2 regions of the Kitasatospora sp. NPDC127067 genome follow, and region 1 is predicted to be linked to the other one. Evidence: predicted binding sites of a transcription regulator. Region 1 holds the regulator's gene; the other holds the start of a gene.
The links. Region 1 encodes HspR, which represses chaperone genes until heat shock. Its sites were predicted from a motif close to TTGAGNNNNNNNNNCTCAA; they were not measured.
Positions count from the first base shown of each region.

Region 2: a site for HspR is predicted at 5,648-5,666, ahead of lon (endopeptidase La). Genes of this name have one in related genera too.

Region 1 covers NZ_JBHXEM010000079.1:25,119-40,021, forward strand. The annotation lists gene ACFWJ4_RS27240 (hypothetical protein) at 1-235, opposite strand, end outside; tRNA gene ACFWJ4_RS27245 (tRNA-Gly) at 549-622, opposite strand; gene ACFWJ4_RS27250 (hypothetical protein) at 899-1,120, shown strand; gene dcd (dCTP deaminase) at 1,192-1,767, shown strand; gene ACFWJ4_RS27260 (metal-dependent hydrolase) at 1,853-2,743, opposite strand; gene ACFWJ4_RS27265 (YIP1 family protein) at 2,908-3,906, opposite strand; partial or broken gene ACFWJ4_RS27270 (sugar phosphate nucleotidyltransferase) at 4,167-5,231, opposite strand; gene ACFWJ4_RS27275 (heterodisulfide reductase-related iron-sulfur binding cluster) at 5,572-7,797, opposite strand; gene dnaK (molecular chaperone DnaK) at 8,120-9,961, shown strand; gene grpE (nucleotide exchange factor GrpE) at 9,958-10,578, shown strand; gene dnaJ (molecular chaperone DnaJ) at 10,725-11,894, shown strand; gene ACFWJ4_RS27295 (heat shock protein transcriptional repressor HspR) at 11,902-12,432, shown strand; gene ACFWJ4_RS27300 (hypothetical protein) at 12,610-13,599, shown strand; gene ACFWJ4_RS27305 (hypothetical protein) at 13,684-13,869, opposite strand; gene ACFWJ4_RS27310 (hypothetical protein) at 14,177-14,794, shown strand.
Region 2 covers NZ_JBHXEM010000108.1:8,518-24,817, reverse strand. The annotation lists gene ACFWJ4_RS31715 (DUF3533 domain-containing protein) at 48-1,088, shown strand; gene ACFWJ4_RS31710 (ROK family protein) at 1,229-2,443, opposite strand; gene ACFWJ4_RS31705 (GtrA family protein) at 2,462-3,031, opposite strand; gene lon (endopeptidase La) at 3,175-5,625, opposite strand; gene ACFWJ4_RS31695 (rhomboid-like protein) at 5,830-6,540, opposite strand; gene ACFWJ4_RS31690 (response regulator transcription factor) at 7,158-7,895, shown strand; gene ACFWJ4_RS31685 (sensor histidine kinase) at 7,989-9,176, shown strand; gene ACFWJ4_RS31680 (multifunctional oxoglutarate decarboxylase/oxoglutarate dehydrogenase thiamine pyrophosphate-binding subunit/dihydrolipoyllysine-residue succinyltransferase subunit) at 9,410-13,165, shown strand; gene ACFWJ4_RS31675 (serine/threonine-protein kinase) at 13,408-15,363, shown strand; gene ACFWJ4_RS31670 (DUF6104 family protein) at 15,416-15,595, shown strand; gene ACFWJ4_RS31665 (DUF4097 domain-containing protein) at 15,819-16,300, shown strand, end outside.

The DNA of each region.
Region 1 (14,903 bases):
GCATGACGAGGTCTCCCATGCAATAGAGGCGGAGGAGATACCAGAGCACGCCGTCGGCGTCGTGGTCCCACCCTCGGTACGGCTGCCCCAGCACTGCGGTCAATGCGTCGTACATGGGAACGTCCATCTTGCGCCACGTCGCCGCGCACTCCACTCCGACCTCGCCGGCCAGCTTTGCAAGCCACCGACCGGTCTGCCGGTGCTCCATAACTGGACGCTTCGATGTGTCAGCCATGTTGTTCTCCTGTGAGGGCGAACGCCAGATCTCGATCAATCCAACCCGATGGCACTGACACTTCAAGCACCTGTTCGGCCGGGCACCTCCTCACCGAAACAGGCTGATGTCCGACCAGCATTCGCGGTTAGCGAGCGCCTGCAAGTAACCCAGCGCTCCGCGATCCATGAGCACGCCCGGCGCTGGAACATGCAGACTCACGTTGGCGGCGCAGTGCTTCGCAGAAGACCTTCTGGCACGGATCTGGCACGGCGGGGGCGGATTGGTCTAGACAATGCGAAAGGCCCAGGTCGTTGACCTGGACCTTTACTGCTGGAGCGGGCGACGAGAATCGAACTCGCGCTCTAAGCTTGGGAAGCTCATGTTCTACCATTAAACTACGCCCGCCTGATGAGCCGTCAGAGACCGCTCGATCCAGTGTCACTGTACCCCATCTGCGACGGTGGTTGCACAGGGGGTCGGTGAACGTGGCGGAGCACGGTGGGGCGGGTGCGGAGGCGTACTGTTTGGGCCGCGTGCGAGTGCCCCGGTGAGTGGGGGCCGGGGCGGCGAGCCATGGTGAGGAATGTCCGGAACATCCCTTCGTGTGACGCTGTCCCGGGGCTCGGCCGCCGGGGCACGTGAGTACGGGTGAGTACTGGGTTAGGGATGGGAAGGGGATCGATGGAGCAGCGCGCCGTCGTTCGTTGTGCCGAGGGGCACCTGTTCAGCACCACCACGTTCCCGATGCAGAACCTCGGTCCGGGCCGGATCGGCCCCGGGCGGTTGATCCGATGTCCGCAGTGCGGACGGCTGCGGAGTTCGGTGCTGGCCGACGTGCGGGAGCTGTCGGAGCCGCAACTGGCGCGGGCGATGCGGCTGGAGGCCGCGGAGTTCCTGGCCTGAGGGCCGGCGGAAGGGCGGACGGGCCCCGGGCGGATTCGTCCGGGGCCCTTTCTTGCACGTAACCTCGAAGCGTGCTGCTCTCTGACAAGGACATCCGGACCGAAATCGACCGGGGCCGGGTCGTCGTCGACCCGTTCGACCCGTCGATGATCCAGCCGTCGAGTATCGACGTGCGCCTCGACCGCTTCTTCCGCGTGTTCGAGAACCACAAGTACCCGCACATCGACCCCTCGGAGGAGCAGCCGGACCTGACCCGGCTGGTCGAGCCGGAGGGCGACGAGGCGTTCATCCTGCACCCCGGCGAGTTCGTGCTGGCCTCGACGTACGAGGTCATCACGCTGCCCGACGACGTCGCGTCCCGGCTGGAGGGCAAGTCGAGCCTGGGCCGGCTGGGCCTGCTCACCCACTCCACGGCCGGCTTCATCGACCCCGGCTTCAGCGGCCACGTGACGCTGGAGCTGTCGAACGTCGCGACGCTGCCGATCAAGCTGTACCCGGGCATGAAGATCGGGCAGCTGTGCCTGTTCCGGCTCTCCTCGCCCTCGGAGCACCCGTACGGCTCGGAGCGCTACGGCTCGCGCTACCAGGGCCAGCGCGGCCCGACGCCGTCGCGCTCGTACCTGAACTTCCACCACACCAAGGTCTGAGCCGAAGGGCTCCGCAGAGCGCACGCACGACGGGCGGCCACCCCCTTCCGAGGTCGGAAGGAGGGGTGGCCGCCCGCGGCGTTCCTCAGGCCCGCTTCGGGCTGGTGACGGCGACCAGCTCGGTGCCGTCCTCGGACAGTCGCAGCTCGGTGCGCAGCTCGGCCAGCTCGCCGAGGTGGTGCAGGTGGGTGCCGCCGCAGAAGATCTGCGCGCCGCCCTCGGGCAGCTCGCAGTGCCACTGGCGGCGGGCGGTCAGCTCGGGGCCGGGCACCTCGATGCGGACCGGGGCGTCCGCGGCGACCCAGGCGGCCAGCCGGGCGTTGACGGCCTCGGTGAGGGCCGGCAGGGCGTCGGCGAGGGCCGGGAACTCCTCGGTGGCGTCCACCGTGAAGCCCTTCTTCTTCAGCGACTTGCCGAGCCGGTAGGTGTCGGTGCTGGCCGCGGTGTCCATCACCGAGCTCGCCATGGCGAGGCTGTCGAAGTCCGGGTGGCCGAAGGCGTCCGAGCGGCCCGGGTCCTTGCGCCAGCGCGGGGCGAGCGCGGCGTTCAGGGCGAGGGCGAGCAGGTGGCAGCCGCTGTGCGAGGCGCTGAGGGCGCCCCGGCGGTCGGCGTCGACGGCGAGCGCGGCGGTGCGGCCGACGATGTCGCCGGGGTCGCCGTCGAGGACGTGCAGGACCAGCCAGGACCATTCCTCGTCACCGCGCCGGACCGGGATGTCGGCGCCGACCAGCAGCTCCCCGCCGTCCGGGCCGACGGCGCCGGTCAGGCAGTCGACGACGGCCAGCCCGGTGCCGTCCACGGTCAGGGTGCCGAGGTCGGCCGGCTGGTCCGGCCAGGTGTGGTCGAGCGGGTGGAACGGGGTCGCCTCGGTGACGACGGCGTACCGGCCGTCGGCCAGCGGGTGCACCGCGAGCACCGGGGACTCGCCGGTCACCGCCCCGGCCGGGAAGCTGACGTGGGTGGTGGGGAGGGTCATTCCTGGCTCCGGTGAAGGTGGGACGACGAGGGTGGGCGGGCCCGGCACTCGGCCGCGACCCGCCCCCCATTCTGCCTTCCGCCCGCCGAAGGGTTCCGCCCGCCGAAGCCCACCGAAGCCAGCCGGAGCCGTCCGCCCGCCGAAACCCTCGGCCCGCCGGGCGCTCAGCCCAGCGTCGGCAGCTTGATCAGCACCAGCAGCGCGACCAGCTGTACCGCCGAGGCGGCCGCGGCCTTGCCCCAGGGCAGGTCGTGCAGCCGCCGGACCATGCTGGTCAGCAGGTACGCGCAGAGCATCCAGGTGGCCCAGCCGACGACCTGGACGACGGCGCTGCCGGAGGGCAGCACCAGGTCGAGCAGCAGCCGGGGCGCGTCGGTGAGCCAGCCGATCAGCGCGGCCAGGCCGACGGTCGCCTTCCACGGGCCGTCGCCGCCGAGCTGGCGGGCCAGCGCGTAGGTGACTCCGCCGAAGAGCGCCCCGGTCACGGTGAAGCCGATGGCGGCGGCGAGGATGCCGGTCAGCGCCACGGTGAAGGTCGAGTTGACGATGTCGTCGTGGGTCAGCCCGATGCCGAGCACCGCGAGCGCGCCGTACAGCAGCGAGACGGTGAGGGCGGGCAGCCAGACCTGGTGGTCGCGGGTGCGGTCGAAGATCGCGGTCGGGGCGCGGAACAGGCCGGTGAACAGCTCGCGCCAGTGCGGCCGGGGCCCGGCGACGTGCGGGGCGGACTGGCCGCCGGCCCGGTAGACGGCGACGTTGTCCTGGCCGTACGGCTGCTGGTCGTACCCCTGGTCGGGGCCGTAGCCCTGGTCGGGCCCGTACCCGTGGTCCGGACCGTACCCGTGGTCGGGCCCGTAGCCCTGGTCCGGGCCGTAGCCCTGTGCGGGCCCGTACGGCGGCTGCTGCGCGTACGGGCCGCCGTCCGCGTACGGGTCGCCGGTCGGGAAGGCCCGGGTGCTGCCGGGCCGGTCCGCCGCGTACGGGTCGTACCCGTCCCCCGCCGGGTGCCCCGGACCGCCGGGCGTCGCCGCGTGCGGGGCCGTGAAGTACTCCGGCCCGTCCGTCCCCCCGTGCCCCCCGGGCACCGACGGCGGCGGAGGGGCCGACCACCCGCCGTGCGGGCGGTCGGCGCCCTGACCGCTGTCGTATCGATTACCAGCCACGGTCCGAAGGTACCCGCCCGGCCCGGCCCGCGTCGGCCCCGGACGGAGCCGGGGCCGGTTTGCAGCGAGGCTGAGACGAACGGGGCCGAAAACCCGCCGGAACGACCCCCGGGAGCCCAACAGCCCGGCACCCCGGGGGCCCGGCAGCCCCCGGAGCCCGGCAGCCCCTGGAGGCGCTACCGCTGCGCGCCGACCGACGGCCCGTGCACCGCCGCGGCCGCGCTGGTGCCGGCCGGGCAGCCGCCCGGCCCGGCCGTGGTGCGGACGGCGCCGACCGGCAGCAGGGTGCCGCAGGCGATCCGGATGCCGTTCGGCAGCTCGTTGTCCGACTCCACGATCGCGCCGTCGCCGATCACGGCGCCGTCCAGTGCCGAGCGGTCGCCGACGGTGGCGAAGGCGCCCACGATCGAGTCCTTGACCAGGGTGTCCGGGCCGATCACCGCGCCCGGCAGGATCACGCTGCCCTCGACGATCGCGCCGGCCTCGACCACCGCGTCCTCGGAGACCACGGTGCCGCCGCTGAGCACCGCGCCCGGGTGGACGGTGGCGCCGGGCAGCAGCAGGGCGTCGCCGGTCGGGCCGGGGACGGCCGGGGAGTCGACCTTGCCGAGCACCAGGTCGGCCGAGCCGCGGACGAAGGCCGCCGGGGTGCCCAGGTCCAGCCAGTACGAGGTGTCGACGACGCCGCGCAGCAGTGCGCCGGTGGCCAGCAGCTCGGGGAAGGTCTCGCGCTCGACGGACACCTCGCGGCCGGCCGGGATGCGGTCGATCACGGACCGGGTGAAGACGTAGCAGCCGGCGTTGATCTGGTCGGTGACGATCTGCTCGGGGGTCTCCGGCTTCTCCAGGAACTCCAGCACCCGCCCGTCCTCGTCGGTCGGGACGAGGCCGAAGGCGCGCGGGTCCTCGACCCGGGTCAGGTGCAGGGTGACGTCGGCCCCGGCGGCCACGTGGCCGTCGCGCAGGGCGGCGATGTCGACACCGGAGAGGATGTCGCCGTTGAAGACCAGGACCGGTTCGTCCGGGCCGCAGGTCAGCCCGGACGCGGCGTTGCGGATGGCCCCGCCGGTGCCCAGCGGCTCGCGCTCGGTCAGGTAGACCAGCTCGATGCCGTACGGGGTGCCGTCCTGGAAGTGGTCCTCGAACACCTCGGCCAGGTACGACGTGGCCAGCACGACGCGGGTGACGCCGGCGGCGGCCGCGCGGGCCAACTGGTGCGCGATGAACGGGACGCCTGCCACCGGCAGCATCGGCTTGGGGGTGTGGGTGGTCAGCGGACGCAGTCGCGTGCCCTTACCACCGACCAGCATGATCGCCTCGGTCATGGTCTGCGCTGTTCCCCTTGTGTCTCTGCGGCCCGGCCCGGCGGGCCGACACCTCGTCGTCGGTCTGGACCCGGCCGTCCGGCCGGCGCGGGTCGCCACCCGTCCGGGGCTTCCGTCCGGAACGGGTCGACCGGCACGAAGCCGGTCCGGGCCTACTGTATTTGCTTCCGACCGAATGCCCGTCCGGCGCCTGTGCGATTGCCGTCACTCCCCGTACGCCCGCCGTACCGGCGCGCGCCGCCGAGCCGCCCAAAAGCCCGGCCCGGCGGGCGCGTTCGAAGCGTCCACCGGGCCGGGCGGTTGTAGCAGAACTGTCGAACAGCGGGCTCTGCGACGGGCGTTACGCGTCCACCGTCGCGGGCTGCTCCTCGCTCCCGGCCGGCGGGAGGGCCTTCACCGAGTCGAGCAGCAGCTGGGCCACGTCGACCACCTTCAGGTGCTCCTTGGCCGCGCCCTCGTTCTTCTTGCCGTTGACCGAGTCGGAGAGCATCACCAGGCAGAACGGGCAGGCGGTGGAGACGATGTCGGGGTTGAGCGACAGCGCCTCGTCCACGCGCTCGGTGTTGATCCGCTTGCCGATGCGCTCCTCCATCCACATCCGGGCACCGCCGGCGCCGCAGCAGAAGCCGCGCTCCTTGTGCCGGTGCATCTCCTGCTGGCGCAGACCGGGGACCTTGTCCATGATCTCGCGCGGCGGGCTGTAGACCTTGTTGTGGCGGCCCAGGTAGCAGGGGTCGTGGTAGGTGATCAGGCCCTCGACCGGGTTGACCGGGATCAGCTTGCCCTCGTCGATGAGGTGCTGGAGCAGCTGGGTGTGGTGGATGACCTCGAAGTGGCCGCCGAGCTGCGGGTACTCGTTGGCGATGGTGTTGAAGCAGTGCGGGCAGGTGGCGACGATCCGCTTGACCGGGGCGTCCTCCAGGGCCGCGTTCAGCGTCTCCACGTTCTGCGCGCCGAGCATCTGGAACAGGAACTCGTTGCCCAGGCGGCGGGCGGAGTCACCGGTGCAGGACTCCTCCTTGCCGAGGATCGCGAACTTCACGCCCGCGGTGTGCAGCAGCTCCGCGAAGGCCTTGGTGGTCTTCTTGGCGCGGTCCTCCAGGGCGCCGGCGCAGCCGACCCAGTAGAGGTACTCGACCTCGGCGGGGTCGATGTCCTCACCGATCACCGGCACCTCGATGCCGGTCTCCTTCTTGAGCTCCTTGACCCAGTCCAGGCGGGCCTTGGTGGCCATGCCCCACGGGTTGCCCTTGTTCTCCAGGTTCTTGAGCATCGTCCCGGCCTCGGTCGGGAACGAGGACTCGATCATCACCTGGTAGCGGCGCATGTCGACGATGTGGTCGATGTGCTCGATGTCCACCGGGCACTGCTCGACGCAGGCGCCACAGGTGGTGCAGGACCACAGCACGTCCGGGTCGATGACGCCGTTCTCCTCGGCGGTGCCGATCAGCGGGCGCGCGGCCTCGGCCAGGGCGGCCGCCGGGACGTCCTCGAGCTGCTCGGAGGTGGCCTTCTCCTCGCCCTCCATGTCCTTGCCGCCGCCGGCCAGCAGGTACGGCGCCTTGCCGTAGGCGTGCTCGCGCAGGCTCATGATCAGCAGCTTCGGCGAGAGCGGCTTGCCGGTGTTCCAGGCCGGGCACTGCGACTGGCAGCGGCCGCACTCGGTGCAGGTGGAGAAGTCGAGGATGCCCTTCCAGGAGAAGTGCTCGACCTGGGAGACGCCGAAGACGGCGTCCTCGGCCGGGTCCTCGAAGTCGATCGGCTGACCGTCGCTGGTCATCGGACGGAGGGCGCCGAGCGCGGTGCCGCCGTCCTCCTCGCGCTTGAAGTAGATGTTGAAGAAGCCGAGGAAGCGGTGCCAGGCCACGCCCATCGAGGGGTTGAGGCCGATGGTGGTCGCCCACGCGAACGAGATGCAGATCTTCAGCATCGCGAACAGGTAGATCAGGTTCTCCAGCGTGCCGTGCGACAGGCCGCTCAGCGCGGAGACCAGCGGGTACGAGACCAGGTGCTCCGGCCCGTACGAGTCGACGCCGTTGAGGGCGCCCTCCAGGGCGCGCAGCATCAGGATGCACAGGCCGATGCCGAGGATCGTGTACTCGACGTAGAAGGCCTGCCAGGCGATCGAGCCGGCGAACCGGGACTTGCGGCCCGACCGGGACGGCAGGCTCATCAGCCGGATCACGATCAGGACCAGGATGCCCAGGGTGGTCAGGGTGCCGACCAGCTCGACGAAGAGCTGCCAGATCGTCCAGTGGCCGATGATCGGCAGCGCGAAGTCGGCGTCGAAGAGCTGGCCGAAGGCGTTGACGATGGTCAGCACCAGGCTGAAGAAGCCCACCGCGACGAACCAGTGGGCGATCCCGACGATCCCCCAGCGGTTCATCCTGGTGTGGCCGACGAACTCGGTCGCGACGGTCTTCACCCGCTGGGCGGGCTGCCCGAAGCGGGTGGAGTCCGGCGCGCCGGTGCGGACCACCTTGTAGATGTACAACGCCGCACGGGCGGCGAGCGCGGTGCCGATCACGAATGTGACCAGCGAGATGACGATCGCTGCTAGCTGCATCGGCTCTCCGTCTCCTGCGGCTTTGCGGTTGAGCAGGCTCTGCGGTTCCACGTTCTTCGGGAACCGAGTGTACTGGTCGGTAACTTGCCGGGCCGACGGCCCGGACATTACCGGTGGACAACGGTTCTCCAGAAGATTCCCAAGCTATGGCGGCAGTCACGTGGGCGCACCCCGCCACGGCGCGGCGGGCCACTCCGGCGGCGGGCGCCCACCGATCCGCTCAGCAAAGTTGAGCGAGCCGCACTCATACCTGTTGACGCCGCCCACCGAGTCATGCATCCTTGAGCCCGTAAAGCTCAACTCTTCCGTGGAGGTATCTACGATGGCACGCGCGGTCGGCATCGACCTCGGTACGACGAACTCGGTCGTCAGCGTTCTGGAGGGTGGCGAGCCCACCGTCATCACGAACGCCGAGGGTGCGCGGACCACGCCGTCCGTCGTCGCCTTCGCCAAGAACGGCGAGGTTCTGGTCGGCGAGGTGGCCAAGCGCCAGGCGGTCACCAACGTCGACCGCACCATCCGCTCGGTCAAGCGCCACATGGGCACCGGGTGGAAGATCAACATCGATGGCAAGGACTTCAACCCCCAGCAGATCTCGGCCTTCGTGCTGCAGAAGCTGAAGCGGGACGCCGAGGCGTACCTGGGCGAGACCGTCACCGACGCCGTCATCACCGTCCCGGCGTACTTCAACGACTCCGAGCGCCAGGCCACCAAGGAGGCCGGTGAGATCGCGGGCCTCAACGTCCTGCGCATCGTCAACGAGCCGACCGCGGCCGCCCTCGCGTACGGCCTGGACAAGGACGACCAGACCATCCTGGTCTTCGACCTCGGCGGCGGCACCTTCGACGTCTCCCTGCTGGAGATCGGCGACGGGGTCGTCGAGGTGAAGGCCACCAACGGTGACAACCACCTCGGTGGTGACGACTGGGACCAGCGCGTCGTCGACCACCTGGTCAAGGTCTTCCAGGCCGGCCACGGCGTCGACCTGTCCAAGGACAAGATGGCCCTGCAGCGTCTGCGCGAGGCCTCCGAGAAGGCGAAGATCGAGCTGTCCTCGTCCTCCGAGACCTCGATCAACCTGCCGTACATCACGGCCTCCGCCGAGGGCCCGCTGCACCTGGACGAGAAGCTCACCCGCGCCCAGTTCCAGCAGCTGACCGCGGACCTGCTGGAGCGCTGCAAGGTCCCGTTCCACAACGTCATCAAGGACGCCGGCATCTCGCTCTCCGAGATCGACCACGTCGTCCTCGTCGGCGGCTCGACCCGCATGCCGGCCGTCGCCGAGCTCGTCAAGGAGCTGACCGGCGGCCAGGACGCCAACAAGGGCGTCAACCCGGACGAGGTCGTCGCCATCGGCGCCGCGCTCCAGGCCGGTGTCCTCAAGGGCGAGGTCAAGGACGTCCTGCTGCTCGACGTCACCCCGCTGTCCCTCGGCATCGAGACCAAGGGCGGCATCATGACCAAGCTGATCGAGCGCAACACCACGATCCCGACCAAGCGCTCCGAGATCTTCACCACGGCCGAGGACAACCAGCCGTCCGTGCAGATCCAGGTCTACCAGGGCGAGCGCGAGATCGCCGCGTACAACAAGAAGCTCGGCATGTTCGAGCTGACCGGCCTGCCGCCGGCGCCGCGCGGCCTGCCGCAGATCGAGGTCACCTTCGACATCGACGCCAACGGCATCATGCACGTCGGTGCCAAGGACCTCGGCACCGGCAAGGAGCAGAAGATGACCGTCACCGGCGGCTCCTCGCTGCCGAAGGACGAGGTCGACCGCATGCGCCGCGAGGCCGAGCAGTACGCCGAGGACGACCACAAGCGCCGCGAGGCCGTGGAGACCCGCAACTCCGCCGAGCAGCTCGTCTACTCGACCGAGAAGTTCATCGCCGACAACGCCGACAAGCTGCCGGGCGACGTCAAGACCGAGGTCGAGACCGCCATCGGCGAGCTCAAGGAGGCCCTGAAGGGCGAGGACATCGCGAAGATCCGCGAGGCCTCGGAGAAGGTCTCCACCACCGCGCAGAAGCTCGGCCAGGCGCTGTACGCCAACGCCGACGCCGCTGCCGGTGCCGCCCCCTCCGGTGACTCCGCCCAGGCCAAGGACGACGACGTCGTCGACGCCGAGATCGTGGACGACGAGAAGCCCAAGGGCGGTGCGGCATGACGGACAAGCCGCAGGGCGGTAAGCCCGGCGACGACTCCGCCGCCGAAGAGGCCGTGATCAAGGCTGCCGAGGAGGCCGCCGCGGCCGGCACCGGGGAATCCGGTTCGGACGACCTCGCCACCGCCAAGCGCGAGCTCGCCGAGCGCACCGGTGACCTCCAGCGCCTCCAGGCCGAGTACCAGAACTACCGCAAGCGCGTCGAGCGCGACCGGCTGACCGTCCGCGAGATCGCCGTCTCCAACATCCTGGAGTCGCTGATCCCGGTCCTGGACGACATCGGCCGCGCCCGCGAGCACGGCGAGGTCACGGGCGGCTTCAAGTCCGTCGCCGAGTCGCTGGAGACGGTCGTCGCCAAGCTGGGCCTGCAGCAGTTCGGCAAGGAGGGCGAGCCCTTCGACCCGACCATGCACGAGGCACTGATGCACAGCTACTCCTCGGACGTCACCGAGGACACCTGCGTGCAGATCCTCCAGCCCGGCTACCGCATCGGCGAGCGGATCATCCGCCCGGCGATGGTGGCCGTCGCGGAGCCCCAGCCCGGCAGCCAGGCGTCCTCCCCGGACGCCGAGCCGAAGTCCGCCGACGCGGACAAGTCCGACGGTGACTCGGACAGCTGACAACCTGTGACAGCTGACAACCAGTGCGCTGCGGAGTCGTACGCCGGCCAGTACGGCGGCCGGCTCCGCAGCGCTCTGTCAGCAGCCGTTTGCTCACCGGCTGTTGACAGCACAGTGACGATGGACATCGGGAGGTGGCGGAAGCCATGAGTGGCAAGGACTTTGTCGAGAAGGACTACTACAAGGTCCTCGGCGTGCCCAAGGACGCCACCGCCACCGAGATCAAGAAGACCTACCGCAAGCTCGCGCGCGAGTTCCACCCCGACGCCAACAAGGGTGACTCCAAGGCCGAGGAGCGGTTCAAGGACATCTCCGAGGCGTACGACGTCCTCTCCGACGAGAAGCGCCGCAAGGAGTACGACGAGGCCCGCAGCCTCTTCGCCAACGGCGGCTTCCGGGCCGGCGGCGGCGGCGCCGGCGGCAACGGCAGCTACAGCTTCGACTTCGGCGACCTCTTCAGCGGCAGCCAGGGCGGCGCCGGCCAGGCCGGCGGCGGCCTCGGCGACGTGTTCGGCGGCCTCTTCAACCGCGGCGGCACCCGGCAGGCCCAGCCCCGGCGCGGCGCCGACGTCGAGACCGAGGTGACGCTCTCCTTCGAGGAGGCGGTGGACGGCGCGACCGTCCCGCTGCGGATGACCAGCCAGGCCCCCTGCCGAGGCTGCAACGGCACCGGCGCCAAGTCCGGCACCACCCCTCGGGTCTGTCCGACCTGCGTCGGCGCGGGCACCGTCAGCCGCGGCCAGGGCGCCTTCGCCCTCTCCGAGCCGTGCAAGGACTGCCGCGGCCGGGGAATGATCGTCGACGACCCGTGCCCCGACTGCCACGGCAGCGGCCGGGCCAGCTCGGCCCGCACCATGCAGGTCCGGATCCCGGCCGGCGTCCAGGCCGACCAGCGCATCCGGCTCAAGGGCAAGGGCGCCCAGGGCGAGCGCGGCGGGCAGCCCGGCGACCTCTACGTGACCGTGCACGTCGACCCCCACCCGGTCTTCGGCCGCAAGGGCGACAACCTCACCGTCACCGTCCCGGTGGCCTTCCCCGAAGCCGCGCTCGGCGCCACCATCGAGGTGCCCACGCTGAACGGCCCGACCGTGAAGCTCAAGCTGCCCCCGGGCAGCGCCAACGGCCTCACCATGCGCGCCCGCGGCAAGGGCGCCACCCGCAAGGACGGCACCCGCGGCGACCTCCTCGTCACCGTCGAGGTCGTGGTGCCCCAGCACGTCACCGGCGACGCGCTGAACGCCCTTGAGCAGTACCGCGAGGCCACCGCCTCCGACGATCCGCGCGCCGCCCTGTTCCGGGCGGCGAAGGGAGCGTGACGACCAGATGTCCCCGATGAACCCGATCGACCCCGACACCCCGATCGGCCCCGGCCTCGGCGAGGGCCTGCCCGGTGCCGGCCCCCGCCGCACCCGCCGCGCCGCCGCGGCCCCGCCGACGTACGTCCTCACCGAGGACACTCCGGTGTACGTCATCTCCGTGGCCGCCGAACTGTCCGGTCTGCACCCGCAGACCCTGCGTCAGTACGACCGCCTCGGCCTGGTCTGCCCCGACCGCACCGCCGGCCGCGGCCGCCGCTACTCCGCGCGCGACATCCAGCAGTTGCGCGAGGTCCAGCGGCTCTCCCAGGACGAGGGCATCAACCTGGCGGGCATCAAGCGGATCATCGAGCTGGAGAACCAGGTCACCGCCCTGCGGTCCCGGGTCGCGGAACTGGTCGACTCCCTGGAGGGCGCCGCCACCGCCCTCCAGCAGCGCGAGGCCGCCGTCCACGCGTCCTACCGGCGCGACCTCGTCCCGTACCAGCCCCCCACCCCGCAGTCCAGCGCCCTCGTCGTCTGGCGCCCCAAGCGCTGACCGAAGCACCCACCGGCCGCCGGCCCCTCCTCTCGGGGGGTGCCGGCGGCTGCCGTGCGGTGAGAGAGTGCGGTCGTATTCCCTCTCCGGGGGACTCACCAGATCTGGCATGCTAAAACTCGTTCAGCACCAGCGCTGATGGGACGCAGGTAGCACGGTAACGGCAAGGAGTCGCGAATGAGTGGACGAGAGCAACCCCTTGCCGCCAGCTTGACCATCCTCTCGCCGGAAGCACGAGAGCTATATCTCGCCGTCATCCGAGGAGACGGCAAACTGCCGTTGGACTCCGATGTCGACCAGGCTGATCCCGCGCGGGACGAGCTGGTGAGGATCGGCCTTCTCATACCCGACAGTGATGATCCGAATGTTTTCGTGGCAGCCGACCCCGCGCAGCTCTCGACAAGCCTCAGTCATGCGTGGCAACGTCAGGCACTGGAACTCCTGTCACGCGCCGTATCGCTCCCCTCCGAACTGCAGGATCTGGCCCGGGAATTCCACACCCCGAAGCGGTCCGGAGGATCCATAGAGCATGTACGGGGGAAGGCGCTCATTCGGCAGCGGCTGGAGCAGTTCAGGGGTTCCGGGTTCGAGGAGGCCCTGGCGCTCCAACCCGGCGGCCCCCGGCAGCCGGATCTTCTCGCCGGAATGATCGCATACGATCTGGAGACGCTCCGCAGCGGGACGAAGATGCGGACGATCTACCACGCCAGCACCCGGTACCACCAGCCGACCAGGGATTACGTCGCCACACTTGCCCAAGCCGGCGGCCAGTACCGCACTCTTGACGAGCCCTATACGCGGCTCATAGTGATGGATCGGCGCGTGGCAGTGATCCCGATCGACGATGACATGAGCCTCGCGGCCTTCATCTACGACCCTGCCGTCGTCGACTATCTTGCCAATGAGGTCTTCGAGCAGTACTGGAGCCGGGCGCTGGAATTCGAGGGCGACCGCACAGTGCCGCAGCAGGTCGTGTCACGCCTGCGTCAGACGATCATTGACCAGATGCTCGAAGGAACCAATCACCGAGTTATCGCGCGACGCCTTGGAATTAGCGAGCGGACACTGGCCAGACATATAGCCGAAATGCGAGACGACTACAAGGTCGACTCGCTATTCCAACTCGGATATGTCCTCGGCCGAAAGGCGCAGGAGACTTCCGACTGACTCGCCCAGCCGGCTTCAGGCGGGTCCGTCAATACTCTGGCACGCGGCCGTGCAGTTACCCGGCCGTGCAGTTACCGGCCATGCTCACTGCCAGGAGATGTCGTCTGCGACGCTCACGGAGGCATTGACGGCAATCGCGTCGTGCGAGTCGGCAGCGCTCACGAGAGAGCCGGCACCGAGCACGGCGGCGACGGCAACCAATGAAAGCACAACCACGCGGACAAATTGGTGCATATCAGTCACGCCCTCACTTTTCTGGAGAATCGCCACTAGAAGCGTCAAGCAGGATAACGGTCCACATGGTGCCACGCCAGGGGGAGGCTGTCACCTGCTTCCGCATGCGGGGGTGTGCGTCATCTCTCTGCCAGTCATCCAGATGACACAGGCCAACCCTGGACGCGACACGGAGATGCGATGGACGATCAGTTCGCCCTCAATGGTCTCGGCAGGGCGCCACACCTTGCCAATGTACCGTCAAATACTAAACCGTTCAGCAGCGGCATCAGTCCACCGAGCAGACCACATCCAACGCATCGCCGACACTCACTCCCCCGGTCGGCCTTTCCCCGGAGTCGACATGACCGAGCCCTACCTGCGTCACCACGACAGCCAGGCCCCTGAGGGTCGGCGTGCACGTGTGTTCCTGGCCGCCCCGCTGATGCGACTGACCGGGCCGGCCGACAGCGTGGTGACCCTCGCCAGCCGGACGCGGCTGACGACGCTCCGCACCACCCTCCTGCGCAGCGGTGCCGCCGTGTACAGCGCGCACCACAGCGACGCCTGGACCATCTCCGGCCGCGCGCCGGAGCCCCGCGTCCCCTCCGACTTCCGCGCCCTCCAGTCCGCCGACCTCGTGTTCGCCTACGTCGGTGCCCCCCTCTCGGCCGGCGTGAGCCTGGAGCTCGGCTGGGCGTCGGCGCTGCGCAAGCCGATCGTCCTCCTGGTCGACGAGGCCATCACCCACAACCCGCTGATCGCCACCATCGAGCAGGTCGCCCCCGTCCTGCCGCTGGTCTTCGACGACACCTGGTCGCAGGAGGCCCTCAACCACACGGTCGAGACCGCGCTCGACTGGGCGGGCATGGCGCTCTCCCTGCGCGAGGGCTTCTGGACCGCCCCCGGCGAGCAGTTCAACGTCCCCCGGCAGCAGCCCGCCGTCCCCGGCTACTGGCCGACCGGCGCAGCCACCGGCTGAGCGGCGGCTACCCACCGGACTCCCCCGTCCGGGATCCCCGCACCCGCCGGCCCGACCGGAACAGCGCCTCCGCGTCGTCCAGCTCACGCAGCCGGGCGATGTGACCGGC
Region 2 (16,300 bases), on a different contig from region 1:
ATCGGTTCTGGAAGTACCGTTTTTCCCCGTTACGCAAGGAGATGTGGATGGCAGCCCCGGGGCAGGGTTTCCTCGCCGAACTGAAGAGTGCGGTCACCCCGCGCGCGGCACTGCTCGTGATCGGCGTGCTGCTGCTCCAGCTCGGCTTCATCACCTCCTACATCGGGGCGCTGCACAAGCCGGCCCCGCAGAACCTCTCCATCGCGGTGGTCGCCCCGCCGCAGGTCGCCCCCAAGCTGGTCGGCGCGCTGGAGTCGGTGCCGAACGACGCCGTCAAGGCCCTCACCGCGCCGGACGCCGAGACGGCGACCCAGCAGATCAAGGACCAGAAGATCTACGCGGCGCTGGTCGTGGACCCGACCGGCACCCAGGACACCCTGCTGGTCGGCGGCGCCCGCGGCCCGTCCGCGGCCAAGGCCGCCGAGACCATCACCACCGCGATCGACCAGAGCCAGGGCCGCACCGTGAAGGTCCAGGACGTGGTGCCGCTCGCCAAGGGCGACACCAACGGCCTCTCCGCCTTCTACCTGGTGATCGGCTGGTGCGTCGGCGGCTACCTGGTCGCCTCCATCCTGGGCATCAGCGCGGGCTCCAAGCCGGCCAACGTCCACCGCCTGGTGATCCGCCTCGGCGTGCTCGCGCTGTACTCGATCGGCGCCGGCGTGCTCGGCACGGTGATCGCCGGACCGGTGCTGGACGCGCTGCCGGGCTCGATCCTCGGCCTGGGCGCCGTCGGTGCGCTGGTGGTGTTCTCGGTCGGCGCCTTCACCATGGCGCTCCAGTGCCTGTTCGACGTCATCGGCATCGGCATCGCGGTGCTGATCTTCGTGGTGCTCGGCAACCCGAGCGCGGGCGGGGTCTACCCGGCGCCGATGATGCCGCCGTTCTGGCGGGCGATCAGCTCGTGGATCCCGAACGGCGCCGGCACCAGCGCGGCCAAGTCGGTCGCCTACTTCGACTCCACCAACCTGGGGCTGCCGATCCTGGTCCTGGTGGTCTGGGCGCTGATCGGCATCGGCGTCGCCCTGCTGGCCGTCCTGCGCGGCCCGCGCTCCGGCGGCCGCGCGCTGGTCCCCACCGAGGACTGAGCCGCCCGCTCCCGTCCCGTCACCGGGCCCCCGGCCACCACGGCCGGGGGCCCGGCGCGTGTTCCGGGGCCCGGCGCGCCCCGCGAGTTCGGCCGGGTCGGCCGGGTCGGCCGGGTCGGCCACGACGGCCCGGAGGCCTCTCACCCCGCCGCGAGCGGCCCCGGGTCGGCCACGATGGCCCGGACGACCCGCACCGCCGCGCCCAGCAGCGGGCCGCGGCGGCCCAGCCGGGAGACCGTCAGCCGGTCCTCCGACCAGGGCCGCACCGTCACCCGGGCGGCCAGTTCGGCCCGCATCGCGGGCAGCAGCCAGGGCGCCAGCCGGGCGTAGCCGCCGCCCAGCACCACCTCGGCCGGGTCCAGCAGGTTGACCGCGCCGGCGGCCGCGGTGCCGAGCGCGGCACCGGCCCCGGCCAGCGCCGCGAGGGCGGCCCGCTCCCCGGCCCCGGCCCGGTCGGCGAGCAGCGCCACCCAGTCGCCCCGGGCTCCGGTCAGACCGGCCGCCCGCAGCACCGCCGCCTCGCCCGCGTACTGCTCCAGGCAGCCGTTCGCCCCGCAGGCGCAGCGCGGCCCGTCGGGGTGGACCGGCACGTGGCCGAACTCGCCGGCGAAGCCGCCGGCCCCGCGCAGCAGCCGGCCGCCGACCACGATCGCCGCGCCCACCCCGGCCTCGGCGGAGACGTACAGGAAGTCGTCCGGGCCCGCGCCCAGCCAGCGCTCGGCCAGTCCGCCGAGGTTGGCCTCGTTGTCCGCCTCGATCGGCAGCCCGGCCACGCCGCCGCCGGCCGCCCGCAGCGCCGGGCGCAGTGCGGCGGCCAGCGGGACGTCCTGCCAGTCCAGGTTGGCGGCCCGCTGGAGCACCCCGCCGGAGCCGCCGACCAGCCCGGGCACGGCCAGGGTGAGCCCGGCCGGGCGCAGCCCCGACTCGGTGACGGCCTCGTGCAGCAGGTGGGCGAGGTCGGCCATCACGGCGGCGGGCTCGCGCCCGTGGTTGGAGACCTCCCGGCGCCGCCAGGCGCGGACCTCCCCGCGCAGGTCCACCACGCAGGCGCCCAGGTGGCGCACCCCGATCTCGGCGCCGAGGCCGCCGGGCCCGTCCGGGTTGAGGCCGAGCGCGGTGCCGGGACGGCCGACCTTGCCGCTGGGCGCGGCGGGGCCCTCCTCGACCACCAGGCCGGCGGCGATCAGCTGTTCGGCGAGCGAGGAGACGGCGGCCCTGGTCAGGCCGGTCCCGGCGGCCACCTCCGCGCGCGAGCGCGGTCCGCCCGCGATCGTCCCGAGCACCAGGGCCAGGTTGGCCCGGCGCATCCCCTGCTGGCTGGCGGGCCCGGTCCGGACCGGGTCCGGCTCACGCATAAGGCTCACCTCGCCCCTTTACGGCACATCCGGTGGCATCCCGGGTGCAGCGTAGTCGGGTTCCGGGGGCACCGCCGTCGGCACCGGGACGGGCTCGGCCCGGGTCCGCCCGGCGGGCGGGACGAAGACCCACCGGCGCATCGCCCGGTAGCGGAACAGCATCGCCACGAAGGTGCCGACGACCATTCCGCTGAGGAAGTCCGCGACCTCCTGCTCGAAGGGCCCGATGTACGGCTCGCGCAGGTCCAGGAGGTACCGGGAGACCACCAGCGGCACGTCGTTGACGGCGATCGCCACGGCGCTGACCAGGACGAACATCAGCACCTCGCGCTTTCGGCCGGCGGCCCGGAAGGCCCAGCGGCGGTTCAGCACGTAGGAGACGACGGTGCCGATCACGGTCGCGACGGTCAGCGCGACCACCGGTTTGTGCTCCAGCACCGTGAACTTGAGCTCGAAGTTGATCACCGTGGTGAGCACGAAGCAGCCGCTCCCGACCAGCAGGAACTTCACCAGCCGGCGGTGGCGCACCAGGAAGGGGCGCAGCCGGTCGGGCACCCGGGCCAGGGCGCGCTGCGTGGGGGACGGCATCTCCGCAGTCTCGCACGCGGGGGTGCCGCCGGCCCTTCAGATCGCCGGTGGCCCGTTCGGGTCGCCGGCGGCCGTCGGACCGGCGGCTCCCGGAGCTCCGGCGCGTGGCCCGGGCCGGCGGTGCGGGCGGCCCGGGCCGGCGGTCAGGCGGCCACCAGCACCGTGGCCCCGGCCGGCTCCAGCGCCAGCTCCAGCACCTCCCGCACGTCCGCCACCGGGTGGACGGTGAGCCGCTCCAGCACCTCGGCCGGGACGTCGTCCAGGTCGGCCTCGTTGCGCCTGGGGATGATCACCGTGGTGACCCCGGCCCGGTCGGCGGCGAGCAGCTTCTGCTTCACCCCGCCGATCGGCAGCACCCGCCCGGTCAGCGACACCTCGCCGGTCATCGCCACGTCGGTGCGCACCCTGCGGCCCGAGAGCAGCGAGGCCAGCGCCGTGGTCATGGTGATGCCCGCGCTCGGCCCGTCCTTGGGGACGGCCCCGGCCGGGATGTGCAGGTGCACGCCGCGGTCCCGCAGCGAGGTGACCGGCAGCTCCAGCTCGGCGCCGCGCGAGCGCAGGTAGGAGAGCGCGATGTGCGCGGACTCCTTCATCACGTCGCCCAGCTGTCCGGTGAGGGTCAGCCCGGTGCCGCCGGTCTCGGAGTCGGCCAGCGAGGCCTCGATGTAGAGGACGTCGCCGCCGGCGCCGGTCACCGCGAGGCCGGTGGCCACGCCGGGGACGGCGGTGCGGCGCTCGGCCGGTTCCTGGGCGGACTCCGGCACGTGGTGCGGCCGGCCGATCAGGGCGCGCAGGTCCTGCGGGCCGACCCGGGCGGGCAGCTCGCGCTCGCCCAGTTCGGCCTGCGCGGCGATCCTGCGCAGCACCCGGGCGATCGAGCGCTCCAGGGTGCGCACGCCCGCCTCCCGGGTGTACTCCCCGGCGAGGCTGCGCAACGCCGAATCGTCCACGGCGACCTGCCCGCCGCCGAGACCGGCCTTCTCCAGCTGGCGCGGGAGCAGGTGGTCGCGGGCGATGGCGACCTTCTCGTCCTCGGTGTAGCCGTCCAGCCGGACCAGCTCCATCCGGTCGAGCAGCGGCTCGGGGATGGCCTCCAGCACGTTGGCGGTGGCGAGGAAGACGACGTCGGAGAGGTCGAGCTCGACCTCCAGGTAGTGGTCCCGGAAGGTGTGGTTCTGCGCCGGGTCCAGCACCTCCAGCAGGGCGGCGGCCGGGTCGCCCCGGTAGTCGGAGCCGACCTTGTCGATCTCGTCGAGCAGGACGACCGGGTTCATCGAGCCGGCCTCCTTGATCGCCCGCACCAGCCGGCCGGGCAGCGCGCCGACGTAGGTGCGCCGGTGGCCGCGGATCTCCGCCTCGTCCCGGACGCCGCCGAGCGCGACCCGGACGAACCTGCGGCCCATGGCGCGGGCGACCGACTCGCCGAGCGAGGTCTTGCCGACGCCGGGCGGGCCGACCAGGGCCAGCACCGCGCCGCCCGCCCGTCGCCCACCGGTACCGCTCGTGGGAAGCGCTCCGCGCTGCCCCTCCCGCGGGCCGCCGACCGGCCCGAGCCCCTGGTCGGCCCGGCGCTTGCGGACGGCCAGGTACTCGACGATGCGGTCCTTCACGTCGTCGAGGCCCGTGTGGTCGGCGTCCAGCACCGCGCGGGCGCCGGCGATGTCGTACTCGTCCTCGGTGCGCTCGCTCCAGGGCAGTTCCAGGACGGTGTCCAGCCAGGTCCGGATCCAGGAGCCCTCGGGCGACTGGTCGGAGGAGCGCTCCAGCTTGTCGACCTCCTTGAGCGCGGCCTCGCGGACCTTCTCGGGCAGGTCGGCGGCCTCGACCCGGGCGCGGTAGTCGCCCTCCTCGTCGGCCGCCTCGCCGTTCAGCTCGGCCAGTTCCTTGCGGACGGCCTCCAGCTGGCGGCGGAGCAGGAACTCCTTCTGCTGCTTGGCCACGCCCTCCTCGACGTCCTTGCGGATGGTGTCGTTGACCTCCTCCTCGGCGAGGTGGTCGCGCAGCAGGGTGAGCGCGTACTCCAGTCGGGCGACCTGGTCGGCCTCCAGCAGCACCTTGAGCTTCTGCTCGGCGGTGGCGAAGGGCGCGTAGCCGATGTTGTCGGCGAGCTCGCCGACGCCCTCGATCTGCGCCACCCGGTCGACGATCTGCCAGGCGCCGCGCTTGCGCAGCCACTGGGTGGACAGCGCCTTGTACTCCTTGACCAGCTCGGCGGCCCGGCCGGCCACCGGGGTGCCCACCGAGGACTCCCGGAACGGCGTGGTCTCCACCCAGAGGGCGGCGCCGGGGCCGGTGGTGCCGGCCCCGATCCGGACCCGGCGCACGGCGCGCACCAGCGCCGCCGGATCGCCGTCCGCCAGCCGGCCGACCTGCTCCACGGTGGCCAGGGTGCCGGCCGCCGCGTACGAGCCGTCCACCCGCGGGACCAGCAGGACCTGCGGCTTGCCGGTGCCGGTGGCGGCGGCCCGGGCGGCCTCGACCGCGGCGCGCACCTCGGCGTCCTTCAGGTCCAGCGGCACGACCATGCCCGGCAGGACGACCTCGTCGTCGAGCGGCAGCACGGGCAGGGTGAGCGGTGTGGACGTCGATGCCATGATCTCTCCCCAGTCAGTGAACTTGAGTCGACCTGACTAAGGCTTGGCGGCCGCCGGATGTTCCCGGCGCTCTGTTCGCCGTGAGCGAACACGCATCGGGCCGGGAAGCCCGCGCCCGACTCCGTCAAGAGAGGGGTGGGCGCACCTCGGGGAATCCCGGCACGAGGCCCCCGGGGCCCGGACGGCCCCGGCCGGACGGCGGCGTCACCGCGCCGTCCACACCCGCGCGGGCGCACCGCCGGCGGCCGTCGCGACAGCCGGACGCGGCCGGGGCGGGCGCCGCTCCACCCGGCGCAGCCAGCGCCACAGCGCGACCCCGGTGAGCACCGCGGCCGGGTGCCCCACCCCCGTGATCACGTCCTTGTCGGCGGCGATCTGCTGGGCGATCATCAGCCCCGCACCACCCAGCGCGAGCAGCCGCCCGCGCCAGGAGAGCAGCCCGGCCACCGCGCCCAGGCAGGCGAGCACGCCGTAGCTGACCCCGATGTCCAGGTGGTCCATCGCCTCGGGCGCCATCCGCCCGGTCTCCACCGCGGTGATCACCACCCCCTGGGAGAGCAGCGTGGCCGCGACGTGCCCGACCGCGAACACCGCCGCCGCCCGGGCCGGACCGACCCTGCGCTCCAGCGGGGCGAGGGTGAGGGCGAATCCCCACAGGTAGGGCATCCACACCTCGCCGGCCACCCAGAATCCGCTCAGCACAAGAGCACGCAAAGGATGCTGGAGCAGGTTGTGCCCGTCCGAGCTGGAGGCCTCCTGCAGCCGCTGGACGAGTTCCGGGTCGGCGAGCCCGGCGAAGGTCGTGGTGGCGCCCACGACGGCGAGGTACCCGAGCGTGAAGGGCGTGCTCCGGGGTGTCGGCACCCGCTCCAGCAGCCACTGGAGGACGCCGGTGCGCAGCCCGAGACGGAGCATTCCGTAGGGCGCTCCCGCACCCCCGCACCCGTCGGCACTCCGTCCGAGTCCCGCCATGCCGCCTCCGCTCCACGCCGCAGCCACCGGCTCCCCGCCCGGGCCCAACGTACCGGCGCGCGCCGCGGGTTCCGCCCGGTCGGGGTTTGTCGTGGCCACGGTACGTCGAGGTTCTGAGAGGCACCTGGGAAAAGCCCGTGAAGAACACCGCCGTAGCGGACGGCGGGATTCCCGACATTGGTCCAGACCTTCTCCCCCGCAACGCGGCAGTAGGGCCTCTGACCGGCGACTTGGCGTCAACTGAACTGCATACGTACCGTTACGCAGTGAAAATTCGCCGGGTAAGGTATCGGCCCGTGCCCACTCGTGCAGTGGGTCCGAGGGCGGCCCGACAGCCGGCCCACGGGCCGGAAACGTCCGGTCCACCTGCCGGGAAGCATCCGCTGTCCGTACGCTGCGAAGTGCGCGGGAGAAGTGGGCGGCCGACCATCCGTCCTCGGCTCCCGGTCGCGCGACGGGACGGCGGACCCGGCACAGTCCACGACGGAACAAGACTACGAGCGGAGCCCCGCCATCCCCACAGGTGGCCGGCCCGCAGCCCTGGGGGCGGTGGCGTGACCGTGACAGAAATTCAGCAGGACAACCACAACACCGGTGGCACTGTGAGCAGCCAGCGCAGAGTCCTGGTGGTGGAGGACGAGCCCACGATCGCCGAGTCGATCGCCGCCCGGCTGGGCGCCGAGGGCTTCAAGGTCGCCGTGGCCCACGACGGCCCCGGCGCGGTCGACGGCTTCCACACCTGGCAGCCGGACCTGGTGGTCCTCGACATCATGCTGCCCGGCTTCGACGGGCTGGAGGTGTGCCGCCGGATCCAGGCCCAGCGCCCGGTGCCGGTGCTGATGCTGACCGCCCGCGACGACGAGACGGACCTGCTGGTCGGCCTCGGCGTGGGCGCGGACGACTACATGACCAAGCCGTTCTCGATGCGCGAACTGGCCGCCCGCGTCAACGTCCTGCTGCGCCGCGTCGAGCGCGCCCAGCAGGCCGCCCGCACGCCCGCACTGGGCAGCCTGCGGTTCGGCGAGCTGGAGATCGACCACGTGCAGCGCCGGGTCCGGCTGGCCTCGGGCGACGTCCACCTGACGCCGACCGAGTTCGACCTGCTCGCCTGCCTGGCCGCCCAGCCGCGCGCCGTGCTCACCCGCGAGCAGCTGCTGGCCGAGGTCTGGGACTGGACCGACGCGTCCGGCACCCGCACGGTGGACAGCCACGTCAAGGCGCTGCGCCGGAAGATCGGCGCCAGTTGGATCCGCACCGTCCACGGAGTCGGCTACGCCCTGGAGGCCCCGCTCTCCTGACGGCATCGACCGGGAGACGGGCCACCGGGGGGCCCGTGTCCGGACGACGCCGTGCCACCACGCGGGGGGACGACGCGGGGACCACAGGGGACAATGACCTTTCCACAGCAACGCAACGGGGAATCCGACGGCACGCGGCAGCAGAACCTGGCCGCCCGCGCCGCCCGCCGGGTCTGGGCCGACATCCGGCCGCTCGATCCGGTCCGCTCGATCAAGGGCAAACTCGCCCTGCTCGTGATCGTCTCCGTGTTCCTGGCCACCGGGATGGTGGTCGTGGCGATCCGGTCCGAGACCCAGATCCGGATCATCATGGTCTTCTCCATGATCGCCTCGCTGCTCTTCATGCAGTTCCTCGCGCACGGGCTCACCGCCCCCCTGCGCGAGATGACGGCCGCCGCCCGCGCGATGGCCTCCGGGGACTACACCCGCCGGGTCGAGGCGGGCTCGCGCGACGAGATCGGCGAGCTGGCGGCCGCGTTCAACGCCATGGCCGCCGACCTCCAGGCCGCCGACCGGCACCGCCGCGAGCTGGTCGCCAACGTGTCGCACGAACTGCGCACGCCGATCGCCGCGCTGCGCGCCGTCCTGGAGAACGTGGTGGACGGCGTCGTCCAGCCCAATCCGGCCACCCTGGGAGCGGCGCTGGAGCAGACCGAGCGGCTCGGCCGGCTGGTCACCCACCTGCTCGACCTCTCCAAGATCGACGACGGCGTGGTCGACCTGGACGCCCGCCCCTTCGAGGTGCGCGAGTTCCTGGACGGCGTGCTGCGCGGGGTCACCGTGGACGGCGCCACGGCCGGCGGCGCCTTCTCCCGGCGCGGGGACGTCCGGCTGGCCCTGGAGGTCAGCCCCACCGGCCTGACCGGCGTGGCGGACCCGGAACGGCTCCACCAGGTGGTCGCCAACCTGGTCGACAACGCCTGCAAGCACTCCCCGCCCGGCGGCACCGTGACGGTGCGGGCGAGACCGGAGGGCGAGGAGGGCGGCCTGCTGCTGGAGGTCGAGGACGAGGGCCCCGGCATCCCGCCGGCCGACCGCACCCGGGTCTTCGACCGGTTCAGCCGCAGCGGCACCGCGACCGCCGCCGGACCGGGGGCGGACGGCGGCACCGGACTGGGTCTGGCCATCGCCCGCTGGGCGGTGGACCTGCACGGCGGGCGGATCGCGGTGGCCGAGTCCCCGCGCGGTTGCCGGATCGAGGTCCGGCTGCCCGGACCGCGCCCAGGTGACGGTCGGGACATTTGTCACAGATCCGACACAGAGGCATACGAAGATCGTTAGAGGATTCGACCGAGTTTTTGTCCGCTTTGGTCCTACTATGCCCACTGATCGGCACCGATCGGTTCCCCTCAGATGCGGCTTTCTAACGCACTTTTTCAGCCAAAGTGCAGGTCAGCACTGTGATCTGGGCGACGCCTGGGCCCCGGGGACTGCGCGATCACTGGTCAGGGGCGTAGCCTTAATCCCCGCTGTCCAAACATCCCAAAAGGAAGCGGAAGAGGGCGGTTGCCGCCGTGTCGCCACAGTCCCCTGAAACCCCCAACAGCTCGGCAAGCTCCACTGGCTTCGGCCCCAATGAGTGGCTCGTCGACGAGATCTACCAGCAGTACCTCCAGGACCCGAACTCGGTCGACCGAGCCTGGTGGGACTTTTTCGCCGACTACAAGCCCGGTACCGAGGTGACCCCAGTGACCCAGGCCGCGACCCAGGCCGGCTCCGCGCCGACCCCTGCCGCTGCCCCCGCGCCCGCTGCTGCTCCGGCCGCGCCCGCCGCGACTGCTGCTCCGGCCGCGCCCGCCGCCGCCCCGGCCCCGGCCGCCGCTCCGGCTCCGCTCGCCGCCGCGCCCGCCGCGCCCCCGGCTCCCAAGGCCGCCGCCCCGGCGCCGGCCGCGGCCGCCGCCACCGCCGGCCCCGAGCTGATCCAGCTGCGCGGCCCGGCGAAGGCCGTCGCCACCAACATGGACGCCTCGCTGGAGGTGCCGACCGCGACCTCGGTCCGCGCCGTGCCGGCGAAGCTGTTGATCGACAACCGCATCGTCATCAACAACCACCTGCAGCGCGCCCGCGGCGGCAAGGTCTCGTTCACCCACCTGATCGGCTACGCCCTGGTCCAGGCCATCAAGGCCGCCCCGGGCATGAACTACAGCTACAAGGTGGAGAACGGCAAGGCCTTCCTGGTCAAGCCGGAGCACGTCAACCTCGGTCTGGCCATCGACCTGGTCAAGCCGAACGGCGACCGCCAGCTGGTCGTCGCGGCCATCAAGAAGGCCGAGACGCTCGACTTCTTCGGCTTCTGGCAGGCCTACGAGGACATCGTCCGCCGGGCCCGCGCCAACAAGCTGACCATGGACGACTTCACCGGCGTCACGGTCTCGCTGACCAACCCCGGCGGCATCGGCACCGTGCACTCCGTGCCGCGCCTGATGCAGAACCAGGGCACCATCGTCGGCGTCGGCGCCATGGAGTACCCGGCCGAGTTCCAGGGCTCCGCCCCGGAGACCCTGTCCCGCCTGGGCGTCTCCAAGATCATGACGCTGACCTCGACCTACGACCACCGCGTCATCCAGGGCGCGGCGTCCGGCGAGTTCCTGCGCGAGATCCACCGCCTGCTGCTCGGCGAGAACGGCTTCTACGACGAGATCTTCGAGTCGCTGCGGATCCCGTACGAGCCGGTCCGCTGGGCGACCGACGTCGCCACCACCCACGACGACGAGGTCAACAAGACCGCCCGCGTCATGGAGCTGATCCACTCCTACCGGGTCCGCGGCCACCTGATGGCCGACACCGACCCGCTGGAGTACAAGCAGCGCAAGCACCCCGACCTGGACGTCACCACCCACGGCCTCACCCTGTGGGACCTGGAGCGCGAGTTCGCGGTCGGCGGTTTCGGCAGCCAGAAGATGATGAAGCTCCGCGACATCCTCGGCCTGCTGCGCAACACCTACTGCCGCACCGTCGGCATCGAGTACATGCACATCCAGGACCCGAAGCAGCGCAAGTGGCTGCAGGAGCGCCTGGAGAAGCCGTACGCGAAGCCCGAGCGCGAGGAGCAGCTGCGGATCCTGCGTCGGCTGAACTCGGCCGAGGCCTTCGAGACCTTCCTGCAGACCAAGTACGTCGGGCAGAAGCGCTTCTCGCTGGAGGGCGGTGAGTCGCTGATCGCGCTGCTGGACGCGACCATCGACGCCGCCGCCGAGCACCGCCTCGACGAGGCCGTCATCGGCATGGCCCACCGCGGCCGCCTGAACGTGCTCGCCAACATCGTCGGCAAGCCGTACGGCAAGATCTTCGGCGAGTTCGAGGGCAACCTCGACCCGAAGTCGATGCACGGCTCCGGTGACGTCAAGTACCACCTGGGCTCCGAGGGCACCTTCACCGGCCTGGACGGCGAGACCATCAAGGTCTCGCTCGCCGCGAACCCCTCCCACCTGGAGACGGTCGACCCGGTCGTCGAGGGCATCGCCCGCGCCAAGCAGGACATCCTGGACCAGGGCGGCACCACCTTCCCGGTGCTGCCGATCCAGATCCACGGCGACGCGGCCTTCGCCGGCCAGGGCGTCGTCGCGGAGACCCTGAACATGTCGCAGCTGCGCGGCTACCGCACCGGCGGCACCGTGCACGTCGTGGTGAACAACCAGGTCGGCTTCACCGCCGCACCGGCGTCCTCGCGCTCCTCGATGTACTGCACCGACGTGGCGCGCATGATCGAGGCCCCGATCTTCCACGTGAACGGCGACGACCCGGAGGCCGTGGTCCGCGTCGCGCGGCTCGCCTTCGAGTTCCGCCAGGAGTTCCACAAGGACGTGGTGATCGACCTCATCTGCTACCGCCGCCGCGGTCACAACGAGGCCGACAACCCGTCGTTCACCCAGCCGCTGATGTACGACCTGATCGACAAGAAGCGCTCGGTGCGCAAGCTGTACACCGAGGGCCTGATCGGTCGCGGCGACATCACCATGGAAGAGGCGGAGCAGGCGCTCCAGGACTTCCAGGGCCAGCTGGAGAAGGTCTTCGCCGAGGTCCGCGACGCGGCCCAGGCACCGGCCGACACCACCACGGGCAAGCCGGTCGCCGACTTCCCGGTCTCCATCCAGACCGGCATCTCCCAGGAGATGGTCAAGCGGATCGCCGCCTCCCAGGTCAACCACCCGGACTGGCTGACCGTCCACCCGCGCCTGCTGCCGCAGCTCCAGCGCCGCGCCGGCTCCGTCGAGGACAACACCATCGACTGGGCGATGGGCGAGACCCTCGCCATCGGCTCGCTGCTCATGGAGGGCCACCCGGTCCGCCTGGCCGGCCAGGACAGCCGCCGCGGCACCTTCGGCCAGCGGCACGCCGTCCTGATCGACCGCAAGACCGGCGAGGACTACACCCCGCTGCAGTACCTCACCGAGGACCAGGCCCGCTACACCGTCTACGACAGCCTGCTGTCGGAGTACGCGGCCATGGGCTTCGAGTACGGCTACTCGCTGACCCGCCCGAACGCGCTGGTCATGTGGGAGGCGCAGTTCGGCGACTTCGTCAACGGCGCGCAGACCGTGGTGGACGAGTACATCGCCTCCGCCGAGCAGAAGTGGGGCCAGCACTCCGGCGTCACCCTGCTGCTGCCGCACGGCTACGAGGGCCAGGGCCCGGACCACTCGTCCGCCCGCCCGGAGCGCTTCCTCCAGCTGTGCGCGCAGAACAACATGACGGTCGCCATGCCGACCCTGCCGTCGAACTACTTCCACCTGCTGCGCTGGCAGGCGCACAACCCGCACCACAAGCCGCTGGTCGTCTTCACCCCGAAGTCGATGCTGCGTCTGAAGGCCGCGGCGAGTGCGACCGAGGAGTTCCTGTCCGGCTCGTTCCGCCCGGTCATCGGCGACTCCACCGTCGACCCGGCGCAGGTCCGCAAGGTGGTCATCACCGCCGGCAAGTTCTACTACGACCTGGCGGCCGCCCGCACCGAGCGCGGCGTCACCGACACCGCGATCGTCCGGGTCGAGCGGCTCTACCCGCTGCCGGTGGCCGAGCTCCAGGAGGAGCTGGCCCGCTACGGCGACAACGTCCAGTTCGTCTGGGCGCAGGAGGAGCCGGCCAACCAGGGCGCCTGGCCGTTCATCGCGATGAACCTGGTGGACCACCTCCAGGTCGTCATCGGCCGCACCGGCGGCGACGCCCGGCTGCGCCGGGTCGCCCGCACGGCGGCCTCGTCCCCGGCGGTCGGCTCGGCCAAGCGGCACGCCGCCGAGCAGCAGGCACTGGTCGAGGAGGTCTTCGCGCTCTGACGCGCCGAAGCCCCGCGGTCCGAACGCCCGTGGCCCCGTCCTCCCCATCGGGAGGGCGGGGCCACGGGCGTTGGTGCCCGCCGCCCGTTCGGTTCCAGCTCTGCAACCAATCCGGAACCGCCGTGCGCGGACTCCTGACGGATCGATAGGTTATGGCTCGCCGTCCGGCGACCGGGCGCCCGTCCACGCGCCCCGGCCGCCGCGGCCGTACCGCCTCACCGCTCTCCCAGGGGGATCACCGCATGACCGCCGACACGCCTCGGGACGCCGGAAAGCTTCCTCCGGTCTTCCAGCCGCTCCTCCCGGACGACCCCCGGGAGGTCGGCGGCTACCGGCTGTTCGCCCGGCTTGGCGCCGGCGGCATGGGCCGGGTCTACCTCTCCTACACCCCGGGCGGGCGCCCGGTGGCACTCAAGGTGGTGCGCCCGGAGTTCGCCGAGGACGGCGAGTTCCGCCGCCGCTTCGCCCAGGAGGTCAGCAGCGCCCAGCGCATCCACGGGCTCTACACCGCGCAGGTGATCGACTCCGGCGGCCTGGACGGCGACGCCCCCTGGCTGGTCACCGCGTACGTCCCGGGCCCGTCCCTGCAGCAGGTGGTGCGCGAGAACGGCGCCCTGCCGGTGCGCACCGTACTGCTGCTGATGGGCGGCATCGCCGAGGCCCTCCAGGCGATCCACAGCGTCGAGGTGGTCCACCGCGACCTCAAGCCCGCCAATGTGCTGGTCGCCGGGGACGGCCCGCGGGTGATCGATTTCGGCATCGCCCGGGCCGCCGACGCCACCGCGCTGACCGGCACCGGCTACCGGATCGGCTCCCCCGCCTTCATGTCCCCCGAGCAGGCCCAGGGCCGCCCGGTCACCCCGGCCACCGACGTCTTCGCGCTCGGCGCCCTGGCCGCGTACGTGGCCGGCGGCACCGCGCCGTTCGGCGACGGCCCGGACACCGCGGTGCTCTACCGGGTGGTGCACGAGGAGGCGGACCTCACCGCCGTCCCGGCCGACCTGCGCGAACTGATCCAGCGCTGCCTGGCGAAGTCCCCGGAGGACCGCCCCACTCCGGCCGAGATCATCCAGGTCGCCCGCAACCACCCGGAGGTCGGCGGCCAGCTGCGGTTCGGCGACGACTGGCTGCCGCGCGAGGTCAGCACCGAGATCACCCGCCGCTCGGACCTCCCCAGGACCCCGCCGACCCCGCTGCCGGCCGCGCCCGCCACCCCGCCGACCCCGCTGCCCGCGATGCCGGCCGTTCCCCCGCCGCCCGCCGGCGCGCCGACACACCCGGCCACCGCGGCCCACCCGCAGCAGCCGGCGACGCCCCCGTCCGGCTTCGCGCCGCCGCCGGTCGGCTCGTACGGCGCCCCGCAGCCGCCCACCGAGTCGCCGACCGCACCGGTGCTGCCCACCCCGCCGACCGTCGGGTTCCACCGGCCGGAGCCGCCGTCCCACGACACCCCGCCGCCCGGCCCGGCGGTGACCGCCGCCCCGGCGCCCGCGCCCGCCCCGGAGCCCGCACCCGCACCCGCACCCGCACCCGCACGCAAGGGCGGGGTGTCCTGGAAGGTGCTGCTCACCGTCGCCCTGGTGATGGCGGTCGGCGGCACCGCGGGCGGTGTGGTGCTGATGAAGAAGCTGGACGACGGCAAGGGGTCGGCGGCCGGGCCGGCCCCCGAGGTCACCGTCACCAGGACCTCCGACCCGCTGCCGCCCGCGACCACCCCGGCGGCCCCCCAGAGCCAGAAGCCGAGCGCGGCCCCGACCACCCCCACTCCCGGGCCCACGCAGCCGTCCGCCCCCACGGCATCCGGGACCCCGCTGCCCGGCGGCGCCTACGTCGCGGTCTACACCGACCGGGAGCTCGGCTCGCCCGGCCACGACTACGGCTTCGAACTCGCGGCCGGCAAGGTGGGCCCGTCCGGGGGCTCGGCCACCTTCATGGACCCGGACAGCTCCGGCCCCAGGGTGGACACCGACTTCGACCGGTACATCAGCCGGGACGGCTCGCTCACCCCCGAGCAGTGCTCCTCGGCCATCGACCAGAACCCCACCGCCAAGCTCACCTGGGCGGACGTCCCGCCGGGGCGGGTGTTCTGCGTGCGCAACCGCAAGGACCGCAGCGTCGCGATCGTCAAGATGATCAGCCACGAGACGGGTACCGACGCGGTCCGCATCGCGCTGAGCTACTACCGCTACAACGGCTGATCGGCCCCGGACTATCCTGACCGGGTCAATCCCCATCGGACCGGAGCGAACCGTGTACTTCACCGACCGAGGCATCGAGGAACTGGAGAACCGGCGCGGCGAGGAGGAGGTCACCCTGGGGTGGCTGGCCGAGCAGCTGCGCACGTTCGTCGACCTCAACCCGGACTTCGAGGTCCCGGTCGAGCGGCTGGCCACCTGGCTGGCGCGGCTCGACGACGAGGACGACGAGTGACCCGGTGACGGCTGTCGCGAGGCCCGGGAGGCAACCGCCTCCCGGGCCTCGCGCGTGTTCGGGTACGGAGCCCCGCCGTCCCCGTAGGGGAGGTCTCGGGGACGGATCGGGGACGGATCGGGGTCGGTATCGGGGGCCGGCACGCTTGACTCTGCCAGCACGCGATATATCGTCTTTAAAAGAGAACGCGATACATCGCGATCCGCGACGGGAGGCGGCAGAGATGAGCCAGTGGACGGTCGAGGGCACCGAGAGGATCACCTTCGACGAGTCGGTGCGCACGCTGCACGTGCGGACCATCGAGGGCACGGTGAACGTGGTCGCGGCCGAGGGCCCGGCCCGCCTGGAGGTCACCGAGCTGGTCGGCGACCCCCTGCACGTGACCCTGGTGGACGGCGTCCTGACGGTCACCTACAAGGACATCAACAGCTGGGGCGAGTTCGGCGACTGGCTCAAGTCGGTCGGCTCGGTGAAGAACTTCTTCGGCTCCTTCAAGCGCAAGCGGATCGCCGGCGTGACCGTGACCGTCCCGGCCGACGTCGAGGTCAAGGTCGGCACCGTGTCGGCGCACGCCACCGTCAGCGGCGTCAGCGGGCACGTCTCGGTGCAGAGCGCCAACGGCGACACCACCCTCGCCGGGGTGACCGGCCGGATCGAGGCCAGTACCGTCACCGGCGACGTGGACGCCCAGGCGGTCGGCGGCCG